DNA from 2 places in the Mesorhizobium sp. M0244 genome. Region 1 is predicted to be linked to the other one. Evidence: predicted binding sites of a transcription regulator. Region 1 holds the regulator's gene; the other holds the start of a gene.

Region 1 (7,775 bases):
ATCAGCGGGATATGCGACATCGACGGCACCTCCCAGCCCATGGCGCGATAGATCACCGTCTGGCGGGCGGCGTTGGTCAAATGGTCGTCGCCGCGGATGATGTGGGTGACGCCCATGTCGTGATCGTCGACGACGACGGCATGCATGTAGGTCGGATTGCCGTCCGAGCGCAGAATAATGAAATCATCGAGATCCTTGTTGGGGAAGCGGACCTCGCCTTGCACGAGATCATGCACCACCGTCTCGCCGTCTGTCGGCGCCTTGATGCGGATCGCCCCCTTTGCGCCGGCCGGCGCCTCCGACGGGTCGCGGTCGCGCCAGCGGCCGTCATAGCGGGGAGGCAGCCCCTTGGCCCGCGCGCTCTCGCGCATTGCTTCCAGCTCGGCAGGCGTCGCATAACAGTAATAGGCTTTGCCCATGCGGACGAGCTCCTCGGCCACCTCGCGATGGCGCGGCGCGCGCTCGAACTGCGACACCGGCTTCCCGTCCCATGTCAGGCCCAGCCAGGAAAGCCCGTCGAGAATGGCCGCGGTTGCCGCATCGGTGGAGCGCTCGCGGTCGGTGTCCTCGATGCGCAGCAGCATCGTGCCGCCTGTGTGCTTGGCATACAGCCAGTTGAACAGCGCCGTGCGCGCGCCGCCGATATGCAGGTAGCCGGTGGGCGAAGGGGCAAAACGGGTGACGACCTTGTCGGGCATGGAACTCTCAGGCAGGCGAAGGAAGTGGGTTTGCGGACTTTCGCGCGTTGCGCGTTCATGTAGCATAGGGGGTCGAGGGCGCAAGGGGCAGACCCGATGGCTGTGCGAGGCCGGGTTGCAGGCAAGGGCGAGGACGCGGTCAACGGCGTCAGCGAACGTTTGCTGTTTGCCACGCCCCTGCCTGTCCTGCCGGCACCGGCATCGCTGCCCGCTCCGCGCATTGATCCCCGGATCCTGCCGGCGGGCGATCCAGCAACGGTTACGGTGCCTGCGGTCGAGCCCATCGTGCGTCTGCGCCGGCGCTGGCGGCTCCTTGCACCGTCCAGCATCCGCAAGGGCGTAGCCTCGGCGGCCGGCCTTGAACTCGACCGCGGCGTCGCCTTCTTGCTGGTGCCGGTGTTCCTGGCATGCGGGGTGGTTGTGTATTTCTCGCTGGCGGTGGAGCCGTCCTTTCCACAGCCGATCGCAATCGTGCTCCTCGCGGCGCTTTGTGCCGTCCTCTCGCGGTCGTGGCCCAGAACCCGCCTGTGCTTCATGGTGGCGTTGCTCTGCGCGCTTGGCGTGCTTGCCGCCAAGTTCGAGACCTGGCGTGTCGGAACGCATATGCTCGGTTCCGAAATCTCGACGCGGCTGACGGGTCGCGTCGTGTCGTTCGAGCCCATGGCGAGCGGCCGCATCAGGCTGACGATCGACGTGATCTCGACCGCCCGGCCGACACTGCGCTACATGCCGGAACGGGTCCGCGTTTCGGCGATGAAGATACCGGCTGAGCTGACCGCAGGTTCCGAGATCACCGGCTATGTGCGGCTGCTGCCGCCGACCGGCCCGGTGCGGCCCGACAGCTACGACTTCTCCTTCGACAGCTATTTTGCCGGTATCGGCGGCAGCGGCTTTTTCCTCGGCAATCCAAAAGTCGTGCCGTCGGGCGGCATGCCGCTTGCTGCGCGGCTTTCTTCGGCGGTCGAGGATGCCCGCGAATCGATCGCCGACCATATCCGCAGCCGCATCGGCGGCGCCGAGGGGGAAATTGCAGCCGCGCTGATCGTCGGCGTGCGCGCCGGCATTCCCGAGGAGATCAACGAAGCGATGCGGCGTACCGGCATCTACCACATCATCTCCATCTCAGGGCTGCATATGGCGTTGGTCGCCGGCACCATCATGGCCCTCCTGCGCGGCGCCTTTGCGCTGTTTCCCAACTTCTCATCGCGACGGCCGGTCAAGAAATATGCCGCAGCCGCCGCGCTTTTTTCGATTGCGGCGTACCTCGTCTTTTCCGGCATCGTGGTGGCGGCCGAACGCAGCTTCATCATGCTGGCGGTGATGCTTATCGCCGTGCTGTTCGACCGGGCCGCGCTCACCATGCGCAATCTGGCGATCTCGGCCATCGCGGTCATCCTGGTGTCGCCGCACGAGGTGGTCGGTCCGAGTTTCCAGATGTCCTTCGCCGCGACTGCGGCCCTTGTCGGCGCCTATGCCGGCTGGTCCGATTACCGCGCCGGCAGGGCCACCACGCCGCCACCGCGGCGGTCGCCGCTACGCTTCGCCACCCGAAAGGTTCTGTTGGGCATGGGCGGCCTCGCGATGACCTCGATCATTGCAGGGGGCGCCACGGCGCTTTTCGCTATATGGCATTTCCAGCGCGTGGCGCCGCTCAGCCTGTTCGCCAATCTGGCGATCATGCCCATTGTCTCGCTGGTCGTCATGCCTTGCGCGGTCCTCAGCGCGCTGGCGATGCCGTTCGGCGCGGATGGGCCTTTCCTCTATGTGATGGGCAAGGGGCTGACGGCGATGATCGCCCTGTCCGGATGGATCTCCGAGCGCTCGCCGATCGACGCGGTCGGGCTGATTTCGCTGAGATCGGTCCTTCTGGTGACGATCGGTCTCATAATTGCCAGCATGGCCACGACCTGGCTGCGGCTCGCGGCACTTCCTTTCGCGCTCGCCGGCTTGCTGACGACTACGCAGACGCGCGCACCCGACGTATTGATCTCGGAGGACGCACGGCTGGTCGCGCTGCCGATCGGCAGCGGTGAACTCGCGGTCAACCGAGCACGCCCGAATGAATTCACCATCGACAACTGGAAACGCGCCCTGACCTCCGAGGCCATCGTCGCGCCGGAAACACCGGGAAAGAACGACCCGCAATTCGACATTGCCGACCCAGCCGATCTGCCAGCGGGCATGCCTTTCATTTGCACGGAGGGCCTCTGCCTTGCCCGCCATCCATCCGGTGCGATTGTCGCGCAAGCCAAGGACCGGGATACTGCGCGGCCAGCCTGTGCTTTTGCCAGTTTGATCGTCATCGACGACGCCACCGCCCATAACCCCTGCTACTACGACCGGCTGGTCCTCGTCGTCACCAAACGGCAACTGGCGCGCGCGGGAAGTGCCGCCGTGTATTTCGATCCACAAGCGGCAACGCGCGCAGAAATCCGCTTCGCGGTCGAAAAATCATACCGGCCCTGGCATATGCAGCGGAAGTTTTCACGCGAGGCCAGAGGCCTGCCGCCATATCGCAAGGCCGACAAGCCTAAAGCCGGCACCACACCCAAGGGCGCAACTCAGTAGCGGCGGATCAGCCCGACGAGTTTGCCTTGCACCTTGACCCTGTCTGGCCCGAAGATGCGCGTCTCATAGGCCGGATTAGCGGCTTCCAGGGCGATCGAGGCGCCCTTGCGGCGGAACCGCTTCAGCGTCGCTTCCTCCTCGTCGACCAGAGCCACCACGATCTCACCGGGGCTCGCCGTATCGGCATTGCGGATGATGACCGTGTCGCCGTCGAAAATGCCGGCCTCGATCATCGAATCGCCTTTGACCTCAAGCGCATAATGCTCGCCGCCCATGATCATGTCCGGCGGCACGGAGATCGAATGCGTCTGGTGCTGGATGGCGTCGATCGGCACACCGGCGGCGATGCGGCCCATCACCGGGATCGACACGGCGACGACGACATCGTCGTCATTGCCGGCTGCAGGGACGCGCGACGATGTCGGCTTGCCTTGCCGTCCCAGGCTGCCCTGCCCAGGACCGCCTTGCCCAAGACTGCCCTGGATGACGCTCGGCGAGAACTTGCGTGCCGCATTGAGGCCTGGGGCGATCGAGTCGGGCAGGCGCAGCACCTCCAGGGCACGGGCCCGGTTGGGCAAACGGCGAATGAAGCCGCGCTCCTCCAGCGCCGTTATCAGCCGGTGGATTCCTGATTTGGAAGCCAGGTCGAGCGCTTCCTTCATCTCGTCGAAGGAGGGCGGGATACCGCTTTCCTTAAGCCTTTCGTGGATGAACATCAGCAGTTCGTGTTGTTTGCGTGTCAGCATAGCGACCCCCAACAGAATCAGAAAAACAAACCCAGAACAAACACTATCTGTTCCATTTGTGTTCCGCAACTGTTTAAAGTTTAATGAATGTGTTGACGGTTTGTTCAGCGTAACATCAGCACGTCGCAGGGAGCATCCGCCGCCGCGGCGGGTGCGAACGGTGCGCGAACGATCAGCCCGTTCGCATCGGCCAGCATTTTCAGCATTGAGGAATCCTGAATGCCGAACGGCGTCGCCACCAGCGTGCCGGCGTCGTGCCTGACAACAGCCCGCACATAATCCTGCCTGAGATCATTGGCCGGCATGGCAGCGCCGAGCCGCGCCCGACGTATATCCTGCTGAAAGGCCCGGCCGCCGAGCCGCGCCAGCAGCGGCTTCAGGAAGAGCTGGGTGCCGACCAGGCTTGCCACCGGATTGCCGGGCAGGCCGATGCAGCGGATGTCGCCCAGCCGCCCGAACATCAGCGGCTTGCCGGGCCGCATGGCGATCTTCCAGAAATCGAGGGTCATGCCTTGCCCGGTCAGCACGTCATGGACGAAGTCGTGGTCACCGACCGAGGCACCACCCAGCGTGACGATGACATTCGCGCCGGCCTTCACCGCCTTTGTCACCAGCGCAGCGATCGCCTCCTTGCGGTCCGGCGCGATGCCGAGATCGAGCGCGCGCGCGCCGACCGACTGTGCGGCGGCGGCGACGCCATAGGCGTTTGACGAGATGATCTGGTCGGGGCCAAGCTCGCTGCCCGGCGGCAGCAATTCGTCGCCGGTGGCGATGATGGCGACCAGCGGCCGCTTGACCACGCAGACCTCGGGGTGGTTGGCCGATGCTGCCAGTGACAAGGCCGCCGGATCTAGCAGGCGGCCCTGGCCCAGCAGGACGTCGCCCTTGGCGAAATCAAGCCCGAGGCGGCGGATGTTGCGCCCTTGCACCGTCGGCTCCGTCACTTCGACGCTGCCGCCGCCGAGGTCGCGGACGTTCTCCTGGATGACGATGGTGTCGGCGCCTTCGGGAAGCGGCGCGCCGGTAAAGATGCGTACGGCTTGCCCTTGCTGCACCGCCCCGGCAAAGCCGCGTCCGGCTGGCGCCATGCCGATCACCGAAAGCTTTGCTGGTAGGGACGCGATATCGGCGGCCCGCACGGCATAGCCGTCCATGGCGGAGGCATTGAACGGCGGCTGGGTGCGGAGCGCCACAACCGGCTCCGCCAGCACGCGGTCTGCGGCATCCAGCAGTGCGACGCGTTCGCCCGGCAGCGCTGCTGCGCCGTGCAGCAGGCGCTCGAGCGCCTCGGCAACTGGGACCAGCGCCATTATCGGCCCGCCCCGGTGGTCCCATCTCCGGTGACCCCGGTGACCTTGTAGTCGCCGGATTTGCCGCCGGTCTTTTCAACCAGCCTGATGCCGGAGATAACCATGGCACGGTCGACCGCCTTGGCCATGTCATAGATCGTCAGGCAAGCTACCGAGACGGCCGTGAGCGCCTCCATCTCGACTCCGGTCTTGCCGGTAACGCGGGTCAGTGCTGTCACCTTCAGGCCGGGCAGCGCCGCGTCCGGCTCGATATCGACGGATATCTTGGTCAGCAGCAGCGGATGACAGAGCGGGATCAATTCATGCGTCTTCTTGGCCGCCATGATACCGGCGATGCGCGCGGTGCCCAGGACATCGCCCTTCTTGGCATCGCCGGCGAGGATCATGTCCAGCGTCTCGGGCCGCATCGAGACGAAGCCCTCTGCGACTGCCGTGCGCACCGTCTCAGCCTTGTCGCCGACATCGACCATGTTGGCTTCGCCCTGTGCGCCAAGATGGGTGAGGGCGGCCGCCATCCTCAGACCGCCTTAGAGCGACGTGCGTCCGTTTGGACGCACAAAGTACGCTCTAACACTTTGAATCTATGCATCGTGCTCTCCGAAAATCGACTCCGATTTTCGGGCCGATGCATTGGCCGGCGCCTTGCCCGTCAAAAGCAGGCGCGTTGCCGCGGTCACGTCCTGTTGACGCATCAGGCTCTCGCCGACCAGGAAAGTGGCGATGCCGCTCCGCTCCAGCCGGCGGCAATCCTCATGCGAAAAGATGCCGCTCTCGCTGACCAGCAGGCGGTCGGCCGGCACCATTGCGGCCAGCCGTTCCGAGGTCTCGAGGCTGGTTTCGAAGGTCCGCAGATTGCGGTTGTTGATACCGATCAGCCGCGACGACAGCCGCAGCGCGCGTTCCATTTCGGCCTCGTCATGCACCTCGACCAGCGCGTCCATGCCGAGCTCGAAAGCTGTCGCTTCGAGTTCCCTTGCCACCGCGTCGGCGACGCTGGCCATGATGATCAGGATGGCGTCGGCGCCCCATGCCCTGGCCTCGTAGACCTGATAGGGGTCGAACAGGAAATCCTTGCGCAAGGCTGGCAACTCGACGGCAGCGCGCGCAGTGGTGAGGAATTCGGGCGCGCCCTGGAAGGAGGGTGCGTCGGTCAGCACCGAAAGGCAGGCGGCACCGCCTTTCGCATAGGCCCTGGCCAGCGCCGGCGGATCGAAATCGGCGCGGATCAGGCCCTTGGACGGGCTTGCTTTCTTGATTTCGGCGATCAGCGCGAACCTGCCGGATTTGCGCCTGGCCTCAAGAGCGGAGAGAAAGCCGCGCGGCGCATCGGCGTCCTTGGCCCGCGCCTTGATCTCGGCAAACGGCGCGCGCGCCTTGGCCGCCGCGATCTCGTCGCGCTTGTAGGCCTCGATCTTGCGCAGGATATCGGACATAGCCCTAACCGTTCGAAATCTCGACCAGCCTGTCGAGCACTTTCAGCGCGCGGCCGCTGTCGATGGCCTGCGCCGCCGTCACCATGCCGTCGGCAAGCGTCGTCGCCTTGCCGGCCACCACCAGCCCGGCGCCGGCATTCATCAGCACCGTATCGCGAAAGGCGCCGGCAGCGCCGCCCAGCATATCGCGCAGCGCCTGGGCATTGTGGGCGGCGTCGCCGCCGCGCAACTCGTCCTTGGTGTGACGCTTCAGCCCGACGGCTTCCGGCGTCAGCATAAAGCTGCGGATCTCGCCGCCGGACAGTTCGGCGACCTGCGTCTCGCCGGTGGTGGTGATCTCGTCATAGCCGTCGCCATGGACGACCCAGGCGTGGTCGGCACCAAGCGCCTTCAACGTTTCTGCCACCGGCATGATCCATTCGGGCAGGAACACGCCGACCATCTGCCGTCTGACACTGGCCGGATTGGAAAGCGGGCCCAGCAGGTTGAAGATGGTGCGGGTGCCGAGCTCGACCCGGATCGGGCCGACATGCTTCATCGCCGGGTGATGCGCCGGCGCGAACATGAAGCCGACTCCGGCCTCTTGGATGCAGCGGCCGATCGTCTCCGGAGGGATGTCGATCTTGACGCCCAATGCGATCAGCACATCGGCGGCGCCGGTCAGCGAGGACAGTCCGCGGTTGCCGTGCTTGGCGACGGGCACGCCGCTGCCGGCGATGACGAAGGCGGATGCGGTCGAAATGTTGACGCTGTGCGAATTGTCGCCGCCGGTGCCGACAATGTCGATGGCGCCCTCGGGGGCGTCGACGCGCAGCATCTTGGCGCGCATGGTGGCGACGGCGCCGGAGATCTCGCTGACCGTCTCACCGCGCACGCGCAATGCCATCAGGAAGCCGCCGATCTGGCCGGGTGTGGCGTCGCCGGACATGATGATGTCGAAGGCCTCGCGTGCCTCCTCGAAAGAAAGGGCGCTGCCGGCGGCGACCTTGGCGATGTGATTCTTCAGCGCGCTCATCTGGC
Region 2 (7,775 bases), on a different contig from region 1:
GTCGAAGGTGCGGCTGGCGATCGCCGAAGCGCTTTCCATGAGCCATCATGCGCCGCTGCAGATCGTCAGCGCGCTGGCGTCCGACCAGCCTGAAGTGGCCGCTTTGGTACTGGCACGCTCGCCGCTGCTTACCGATGCAGACCTGATCGACCGGGTCGCCAGCGGCCAGAAGGCGACGCAGAAGGTGATCGCCGACCGGCCGCGCGTCTCGATGTCGGTAGCGGCAGCGATCGCCGAGATTGGCGAGCCCGAAGCCTGCGCCACGTTGCTCGCCAACAGCGGCGCCGACATTGCATCTGTCAGCTTTCGCCGCATGGCCGAGCGGCACGGCCATCTGCCTCTGGTGCGCGAGGCGCTGATCGCCGACGCGCGTCTGCCCGCCGACTGCCGGCATATGCTGCTGGTCAAGCTCGGCGAGACGCTCAAGGGGTCGCCGCTGGTGCTGGCGCTGATGGGCGCCGCCAGGGCCGAGCGCGTCACGCGCGATGCCTGCGTCAAGGCTTCGGTGACACTGATCGAAGGCACGCGGGCAGAGGAACATACCGCGCTTGTCGAGCATCTGCGCCTGCGCGGCGACCTGACCGCAAGCTTCATCATCCGCACCATCGCGCATGGCAAGGTCGACTTCTTCGGCTCGGCACTGGTCGCGCTCAGCCAGCAATCCGAGCAACGCGTTAGGGCGCTGCTGGCCGGCGGCCACGACGTGGCGTTGCAGGCACTGTTCCGCAGTGCCGGGCTTGCCGCCGCCACCCACGCCATCATCCTGCGTGCGCTGAAGGTCTGGCGTGAGGTCGCCAATGGCAAGCGCCTCGCCGGCGTGCAGGAAGTCAGTTGGCTGATGCTGAAGGAATTGGGCGGGCAGTCGGCCGAAGGCGATCTCGCCGGGCTGGTCAAGTCGATCCATCTCGACGCGCTGCGCGAAAACGCACGCGGGCACGCACTGGCGATTGCTGCTGCCTAGCACAAACTTAAAGCTTTAGGACTGGCCGGTTGGCTTGCCTGCCGTTGTAGGCGCAAAAAAGTGGTCCTATGTTTGAGTATGCGCCATTTAGCTTCAAAAAGCCTCACGGTTCCGGCCGAAATCAAGCCGTTGATTGACGAGATCAGGGTTCGCTTGAATCCTGATTCTATATGGCTGTTCGGCAGTCGAGCGCGAGGCGACAATCGCCCTGACAGCGACTGGGATATTCTCGTTGCTTTGCCTGACGACGCTCAGCCGGAACTACTTGATCCGCTCGTCGGCTGGACCGTTCAGCATGAAGTCGGAATTCCTGCCACGATCCTTGCCACTACGGCGAGCGAATTGGCCGCAAGCTGGGGTTCGCGAAACACGATTGCTTATGATGTTGCTCGGAAAGGGCACCGGTTAGATATCTGACCACCGGACCATCGCCAGTGCGCTTCGATTGGCGAATGGATGTATCAGGGATGCACGTCTTCTCGCTGAATCCGGGTCCAGAAATGCGGCTTATCTGAGTGAGCAGGGCGATCGAGCAGGTTGTCCGGGCGCTGGCGACTTCGGAGGCTGTTCATATCGAACGTCACGACGCACATCAGCTCGATAAAGTTGTGAGGTGATTCCCGGACGACCATGCTGAGAAGGCGGCATTGAACTCAGTCGTATGGCTGGGAGCCTACGCGACCACTTTTCGATATACATTGCCTTCCGGCCAGATACCTCGCGCACCTGATCGCGCGAAACTTCAGGAAGCCATCGACAACATCTCGGACCTTATTTTACGGGTAGCGAAGCATTTCGGGGTCGATCTTGGCGATGAAACAAAGCCGGCCCGAGTGGTCGCGCCGATGCGAAAGCTGTAGCGCAGAGAACGAGGCCAATATGGCAGCGATCTAGCTAAACCCGGTCTTTCGCGAAAAAGTCTGGAAAATCCTCGATCGCGGCGGCGATGATGCGCAGCGAGGCGGCGATCTGCAGCATTTCGGCGGCGTCGCTTCGTTCAGCGATACCGGCTGCATATTGCCTGGCGACGGTGGCAGTCGCAGTCCGCGGTTCGCCGGGCCGCCGGAACAGCAGTTCGCGCGCCAGCCCGCGCAGGAAATTGGTCATGGAAAGTGCTGTTTCGGATGGGATCGTGGAACTTTGCTGCGCGTTGCGCAGCCGCAGGATTTCGAGGCCGGCGGTAACGGCAGCAATGCCGCCGCCGAGAACGGCGTCGCCTTCCTTGCCGGCGTTCTGCAGCAGTGGCATCAACTGGTTGATCCGGTCGTAGGCAAGGCTTTCGAAAGCCGATCGCCGCGGCAGGCGGTCATGCAGGCAAAGGCGTGCAAGATCTTCGCGCATTGCTTGCAGGATGCGGTTGATGGTGACCCAAGGGTCGGCGGGCAGCACGACGGCGAAGACGCCGATCGCCAGAAGAATACCAACCAGGATCGATGCCGAACCGGCGAGGAACGGCAACGGATCGTAGGTCATCGCCTGATGCGGGCTAAGGAAGGCGAGGAAATTTATGGCGAAGGCCGTCGCCACACCGATATAGCGCGGATTGGCCATCCCCAGTGCAGCCGGCACCAGGATCGGCACGACGAAGACCATGAACCAGCCGAAGCCGGGCAAAGCGGGAAGCGCCAGCTGGCCGACGAGAAACGCAAAGGGCAGGGCCAGCAACGTGCCCTCGAAGAAGCTCCACGCCGACCGGATCGGATCAGGACGAGCGGCGAACAGGCTGGAGCCGACCGCACCCAGAATGACCGTGCCCGCCGCATCCGACCATTTCGTCGTCAGCCAGAAGGCGGCGACCAGGAGCGTGGCGACTGCGGCACGCACGGCGTTGCGCGATGCCGCACGGTAGTCGCGGTGCACCACCAGCGCCGGCTGCCGCCGTTCGCGACTGGCACGGGGCGAGGGGGAGCGGAGTGCGTCCAGGCCGCGCAGCACTTGCTGCATGGCTTCGGCGAAGTCGGCGGCAATGGTGAGGCGTGTGACCGTGCCAACCCTGTCATTGTCATGCCCGGGGCCTTGCCCTGCCGCGATGTCCGGCATCTGCCGCGCCTTGTAGACGATTGCGTCGAGCCGCGCCACCCAGGGCGCCGTGTCGTCCAGCGCGCCCGGCTTGGCTGCCAGTTCGCCGACGAGAGCCCGCAGTTCGCTGCGCACCGGAATAAGGGCTGCATTCTTCGGCGCGGCATGGGCATGCAGCGCACGCGCCGCCGACAGGGCCGACAGAAGCTGGCCGATGGTACGCCGGACCGGATAGGCGCGGGTGGCGAGGCTCGGCCCTTCCAGCCTTGCATAGGCGCGCATTTCGCCCAGCGTCTGGACGTCGCCGATCAGCTTGCGGTGCAGCCCGGCAAGCCTTTCCGCATCGCCGCCGGAAAAAGCACCGTCCGCGTAGGCTGCCAGGTCGAGAATGCTGCGCTTCAGTCTCGAGACGATGGCATCGGCGGCCAATTTCGGCAGGATCAGCCGGCTGGTCAGGGCGGCGCAGACGATGCCAAGAACGATTTCCGCACAGCGCGCCAGGGCGAGATCGACAACGAGGTGCGGCTGTCCGAACGCCGGCAGACCGATGATCATCGCGGTGTAGCCGGCAAGGGCGGCACCATAGGCTTCCGGATTGCGCAGTAGTGACCAGCGTGCAGATGCCGATCCAGATAGCAAGAACGGTAACCAGCAGCCACGGACTGGCACCGAAAACAGTGGTTATGCCGATCGCCGCCAGCGCGCCGGCAAGCGTGCCGAGCAGACGATAAAACCCCTTCGCCAGCACCATGCCGGCGACCGGCTGGGCGACGATGAACACCGTCATCATCGCCCATTGCGGGTGGTCGAGCTTCAGCGCATAGGCGGCCAAAAGCGCGATGAGACCGGCCGAAACGGTGCGTAGGGCAAAGATCCAGTCCGAGCGCGTCGGCCGCGTCAGGCCAGCGATCCGCGTGCCGATACCGTCCTTCAGCCGCGCCCAGGTCACGTGCTCGTCTCCAGCTCAGAAGGGCAAGCTAGCGGCGGGGGCTCAGATATCCAGCACTTCCGTCTCGGCGAATTCCGCGCGTTCCTGGATGAAGCGGAAACGGGCGTCGGGCTTGGTCCCCATCAACGCGTCGACCGCATCCTTGGTCGCCGCCTCGGCGTCGATGACGTCGACCCGGAGCAGCGTGCGCTTCCTCGGGTCCATGGTGGTTTCCTTGAGCTGGGCGGCCATCATTTCGCCCAGTCCCTTGAAGCGGCCGATTTCGACCTTGCCGCGCCCGGTGAATTCGGTGCGCAGAAGTTCGTCCTTGTGCGCATCGTTGCGGGCGTAGGCGACCTTGCCGCCTTGCCGGATCGAGTAGAGCGGCGGCACCGCCAGATAGAGATGGCCGCCGCGGACCAGGCTCGGCATCTCCTGGTAGAAGAAGGTGATCAGCAGCGAAGCGATATGGGCGCCATCGACGTCGGCGTCGGTCATGATGATGACCCGGTCGTAACGCAGGTCCTCGTCGCGGTATCTCGAGCGCGTGCCGCAGCCCAAGGCCTGGATCAGGTCGGATATCTGCTGGTTGCCGGCAAGCTTGTCGTTGCCGGCGCTGGCGACGTTGAGGATCTTGCCGCGCAGGGGCAGCACCGCCTGGCTGGCGCGGTCGCGCGCCTGCTTCGCCGAGCCACCGGCCGAATCGCCTTCGACGATGAACAATTCGGCCCCGGCGGCGGCATTCTGCGTGCAATCGGCGAGCTTGCCGGGCAGGCGCAATTTGCGCACCGCGCTCTTGCGCGAAACTTCCTTTTCCTGGCGGCGGCGCACCCGCTCGTCGGCGCGCGCGATCACCCATTCGAGCAGCTTGGAGGCTTCCTGGGGATTGTCGGCCAGCCAATGGTCGAACGGGTCGCGGATGGCGCTTTCGACAATACGGATCGCCTCGATCGTCGCCAGCCTGTCCTTGGTCTGGCCGACGAACTCCGGCTCGCGGATGAACACCGACAGCATGCCGGCCGCCGAGATCATCACATCCTCGGAGGTGACGATCGAAGCGCGCTTGTTGCCGACCAGATCGGCATAGGCGCGCAAGCCGCGCGTCAGCACGTTGCGAAACCCGGCCTCGTGCGTGCCGCCTTCGGCGGTCGGAATGGTGTTGCAATAGGAATTTATAAAACCGTCGCCGCCGAACCAGGTCACCGCCCATTCGAGCGAACCGTGGCCGCCTTGCTTCTCGCTCTTGCCGGCGAACATTTCACGAGTCACCTGGAATTCGTCGCCGAGCGAGGCTTTCAGATAGTCTTTGAGGCCGCCCGGAAAATGGAACTCGGCCTTGGCCGGCGTGGTGTCCTTTTCCTTGATCAGCGATGGATCGCAGGTCCAGCGGATTTCGACACCGCCGAACAGATAGGCCTTTGAGCGCGCCATGCGGTAGAGCCGCGCCGGCTCGAACGCCGCGCCCTTGCCGAAAATCTGTTCGTCGGGATGGAAGCGGATCTTCGTGCCGCGGCGGTTGTGCACCTCGCCGAGTTGCTCCAGGCCGGTGACCGGAATACCGCGCGAGAATTTTTGCCGATAAAGTTTCCTTCCCAGCGCGACCTCGACTTCGAGATGGTCCGACAGCGCGTTGACGACAGATACGCCGACGCCGTGCAGGCCGCCGGACGTCTCGTAAACCTTGCTGTCGAACTTGCCGCCCGAATGCAGCGTCGTCATGATGAGTTCGAGCGCCGGCTTCTTGAATTTCGGGTGCGGATCGACCGGGATGCCGCGGCCATTGTCGGTGACCGTCAGGTATCCGTCTGCGGACAGCTCGACATCGATGAACGTCGCATGGCCGGCGACCGCCTCGTCCATCGAATTGTCGATGACTTCGGCGAACAGATGGTGCATCGCCTTGTCGTCGGTGCCGCCAATGTACATCCCCGGGCGGCGCCGCACTGGCTCAAGCCCTTCCAGCACCTCGATATCGGCGGCACTATAGCTCTCGCTGGCATCGCGGGCTGGCGGGCGCTTCGTCGCCTGCACCAGCGGGTCGGCCGGGCGCGCGGTAGCGCGAGCTGGCTGCGGCGGCTTTTCCGGATTGCCGAAAAGATCGTTGCTGTCGTCCATGCTGGTCCTGGATTCCGATGCTGCGAATCACCCCCGATACTGCCACGCTTTTCGCGGGCAGGCGACGGAGGTTCCTGTTACGTTCGAGGATAGAGCCTCTTACTGCAAAACCATTCGACAACCAAGCGGCGGAAATGGGGTCGAGGCTTGGAGCATCGACGTTTTGTAAACCCTGTCCGAAGGTTACGCCGCAAGGTTGGCTGAAAAACGATATCCGCGGAGTGTCGCTGACCTAGAATGCAGCGGAACCCTCGAGAGGCTGTCGCCTAAGCATGTTGGATTACAGTTCGCTCCTGCTCGCGGCGGCGCTGTCGGGCACGTGTCTCAGCATCACCATGTTTGCGATCTGGTTCACCGCGCCACAGGCACGGTTTGTGCTGACGGTGGCGTGTGGCATTCTCATGCTCGTCGCACATGTGGTCTTGTTTTGGCATTACGCAAGGGATCCTAGCCCCTGGCTTTGCCAGATCGTGCTTGCGCTTCTCAGCCTGGGCTTCCTGATTATCTGCCTGTCGGCCATGCAATATCTCAGCATACGCGACTACAGGCGCGCGGTTCTGCCGACCTTGATTGCGATGGCTGTTTGCGCGGGCGCGACGTATCTCGGGTTTGATGGTATCGGCTTCATTGTCACCTACGCGACGGTAACGGCGCTGCTCTCGCTCATTGGGGTGATGTTCTGGATCAAGGGTGGCCACGATCGTCGGATATTGCTGGTCGTCTCGTTCCTGAGCGGCGTCTGTGCGCTGTCCTTCGGACTTTGCGGCGCGGTTCTGCTAATCAAGGGCCAATGGGTGCTCGGCGTTGCGCCCGACAATTGGGCCGAGCGGGTGAATTCCGTCGTAGCCGTCGCCTGCATGACGGGGTTTGGTGCATTGACGCTCTCCCTGCACCATTTGCAGGCGCAGATCGAATTGAAGGCCGAGACGATGACCGATCCATTGACCGGGCTGATGAACCGGCGGGCGTTGACGGCACTCTACGGTGACCGGGCTTTCGGTCCGTTCATGTCCGTCGCCATGTTCGATCTCGACCATTTCAAGAGGACGAACGACGTATTCGGTCACCCGGTCGGCGACCAGGTTCTGCGCCGCTTTGCCGCCGTCATCAGGAAATACGCCAGGACCGGAGTCGACGCCTTCCGGCTGGGCGGCGAGGAATTCGTGCTCGTCATGTCGCGGATGACGGAAGAGAAGGCCTATGACATAGCGAGCAAGATCAGCGTCGCCTTCGGCACGGAAGTCGTGGCCACCCAGCTTGGTCCGTTGCGAAGCACAGTCAGTGGCGGCATCGGCTTTGGTGCGACGAGCGGCACCGGTCTCGACGATGTGTTGGCCGAAGCCGACGCCGCACTCTATGCGGCAAAGCGCGCCGGGCGAAATCGCGTCGTCGCCCAGGACAAGGCGAGCAAGGCCGAGGGGCCGGCCTTGCGTTCTGCCTGATTGCTACTCCGCAGCACCCAGATATTCCGACAGCGGCGGGCAGGAGCAGACCAGGTTGCGGTCGCCGGCGACGTTGTCGATGCGTGAGACCGGCGGCCAGTATTTTGCCGCAGTATCGGCATCACCGGCGGGGTAGGCCGCCTCCAGGCGCGAATAGGGATGGGTCCACTGGCCGGCCAGCGCCTCGGCGGCGGTATGCGGCGCATTGACCAGCGGATTGTCGGCCAGGGGCCATTCGCCTTTCGCCACCTTGGCCGCCTCGCCCGATATCGCGATCATCGCATCGCAGAAGCGATCGAGCTCGCTCTTG

The links. Region 1 encodes LexA, which represses DNA repair genes until DNA is damaged. Its sites were predicted from a motif close to TGTTCNNNNTGTGTTCNG; they were not measured.
Region 2: parE (DNA topoisomerase IV subunit B) is a predicted target of LexA. The motif match lies at 6,093-6,110, and genes of this name have one in related genera.

Annotation. Positions count from the first base shown of each region.
Region 1 is NZ_JAMYSE010000006.1:556-8,330, forward strand. Features, by position in the region: partial or broken gene gltX (glutamate--tRNA ligase) at 1-698, opposite strand, end outside; gene NKJ08_RS06875 (ComEC/Rec2 family competence protein) at 795-3,266, shown strand; gene lexA (transcriptional repressor LexA) at 3,260-4,012, opposite strand; gene NKJ08_RS06885 (molybdopterin molybdotransferase MoeA) at 4,117-5,322, opposite strand; gene moaC (cyclic pyranopterin monophosphate synthase MoaC) at 5,322-5,837, opposite strand; gene trpC (indole-3-glycerol phosphate synthase TrpC) at 5,904-6,755, opposite strand; gene trpD (anthranilate phosphoribosyltransferase) at 6,760-7,770, opposite strand; gene NKJ08_RS06905 (SurA N-terminal domain-containing protein) at 7,767-7,775, opposite strand, start outside.
Region 2 is NZ_JAMYSE010000072.1:15,821-23,595, forward strand. Features, by position in the region: gene NKJ08_RS29065 (DUF2336 domain-containing protein) at 1-961, shown strand, start outside; gene NKJ08_RS29070 (nucleotidyltransferase domain-containing protein) at 1,040-1,378, shown strand; partial or broken gene NKJ08_RS29075 (FUSC family protein) at 1,856-3,929, opposite strand; gene parE (DNA topoisomerase IV subunit B) at 3,972-6,023, opposite strand; gene NKJ08_RS29085 (GGDEF domain-containing protein) at 6,296-7,465, shown strand; gene gcvP (aminomethyl-transferring glycine dehydrogenase) at 7,469-7,775, opposite strand, start outside.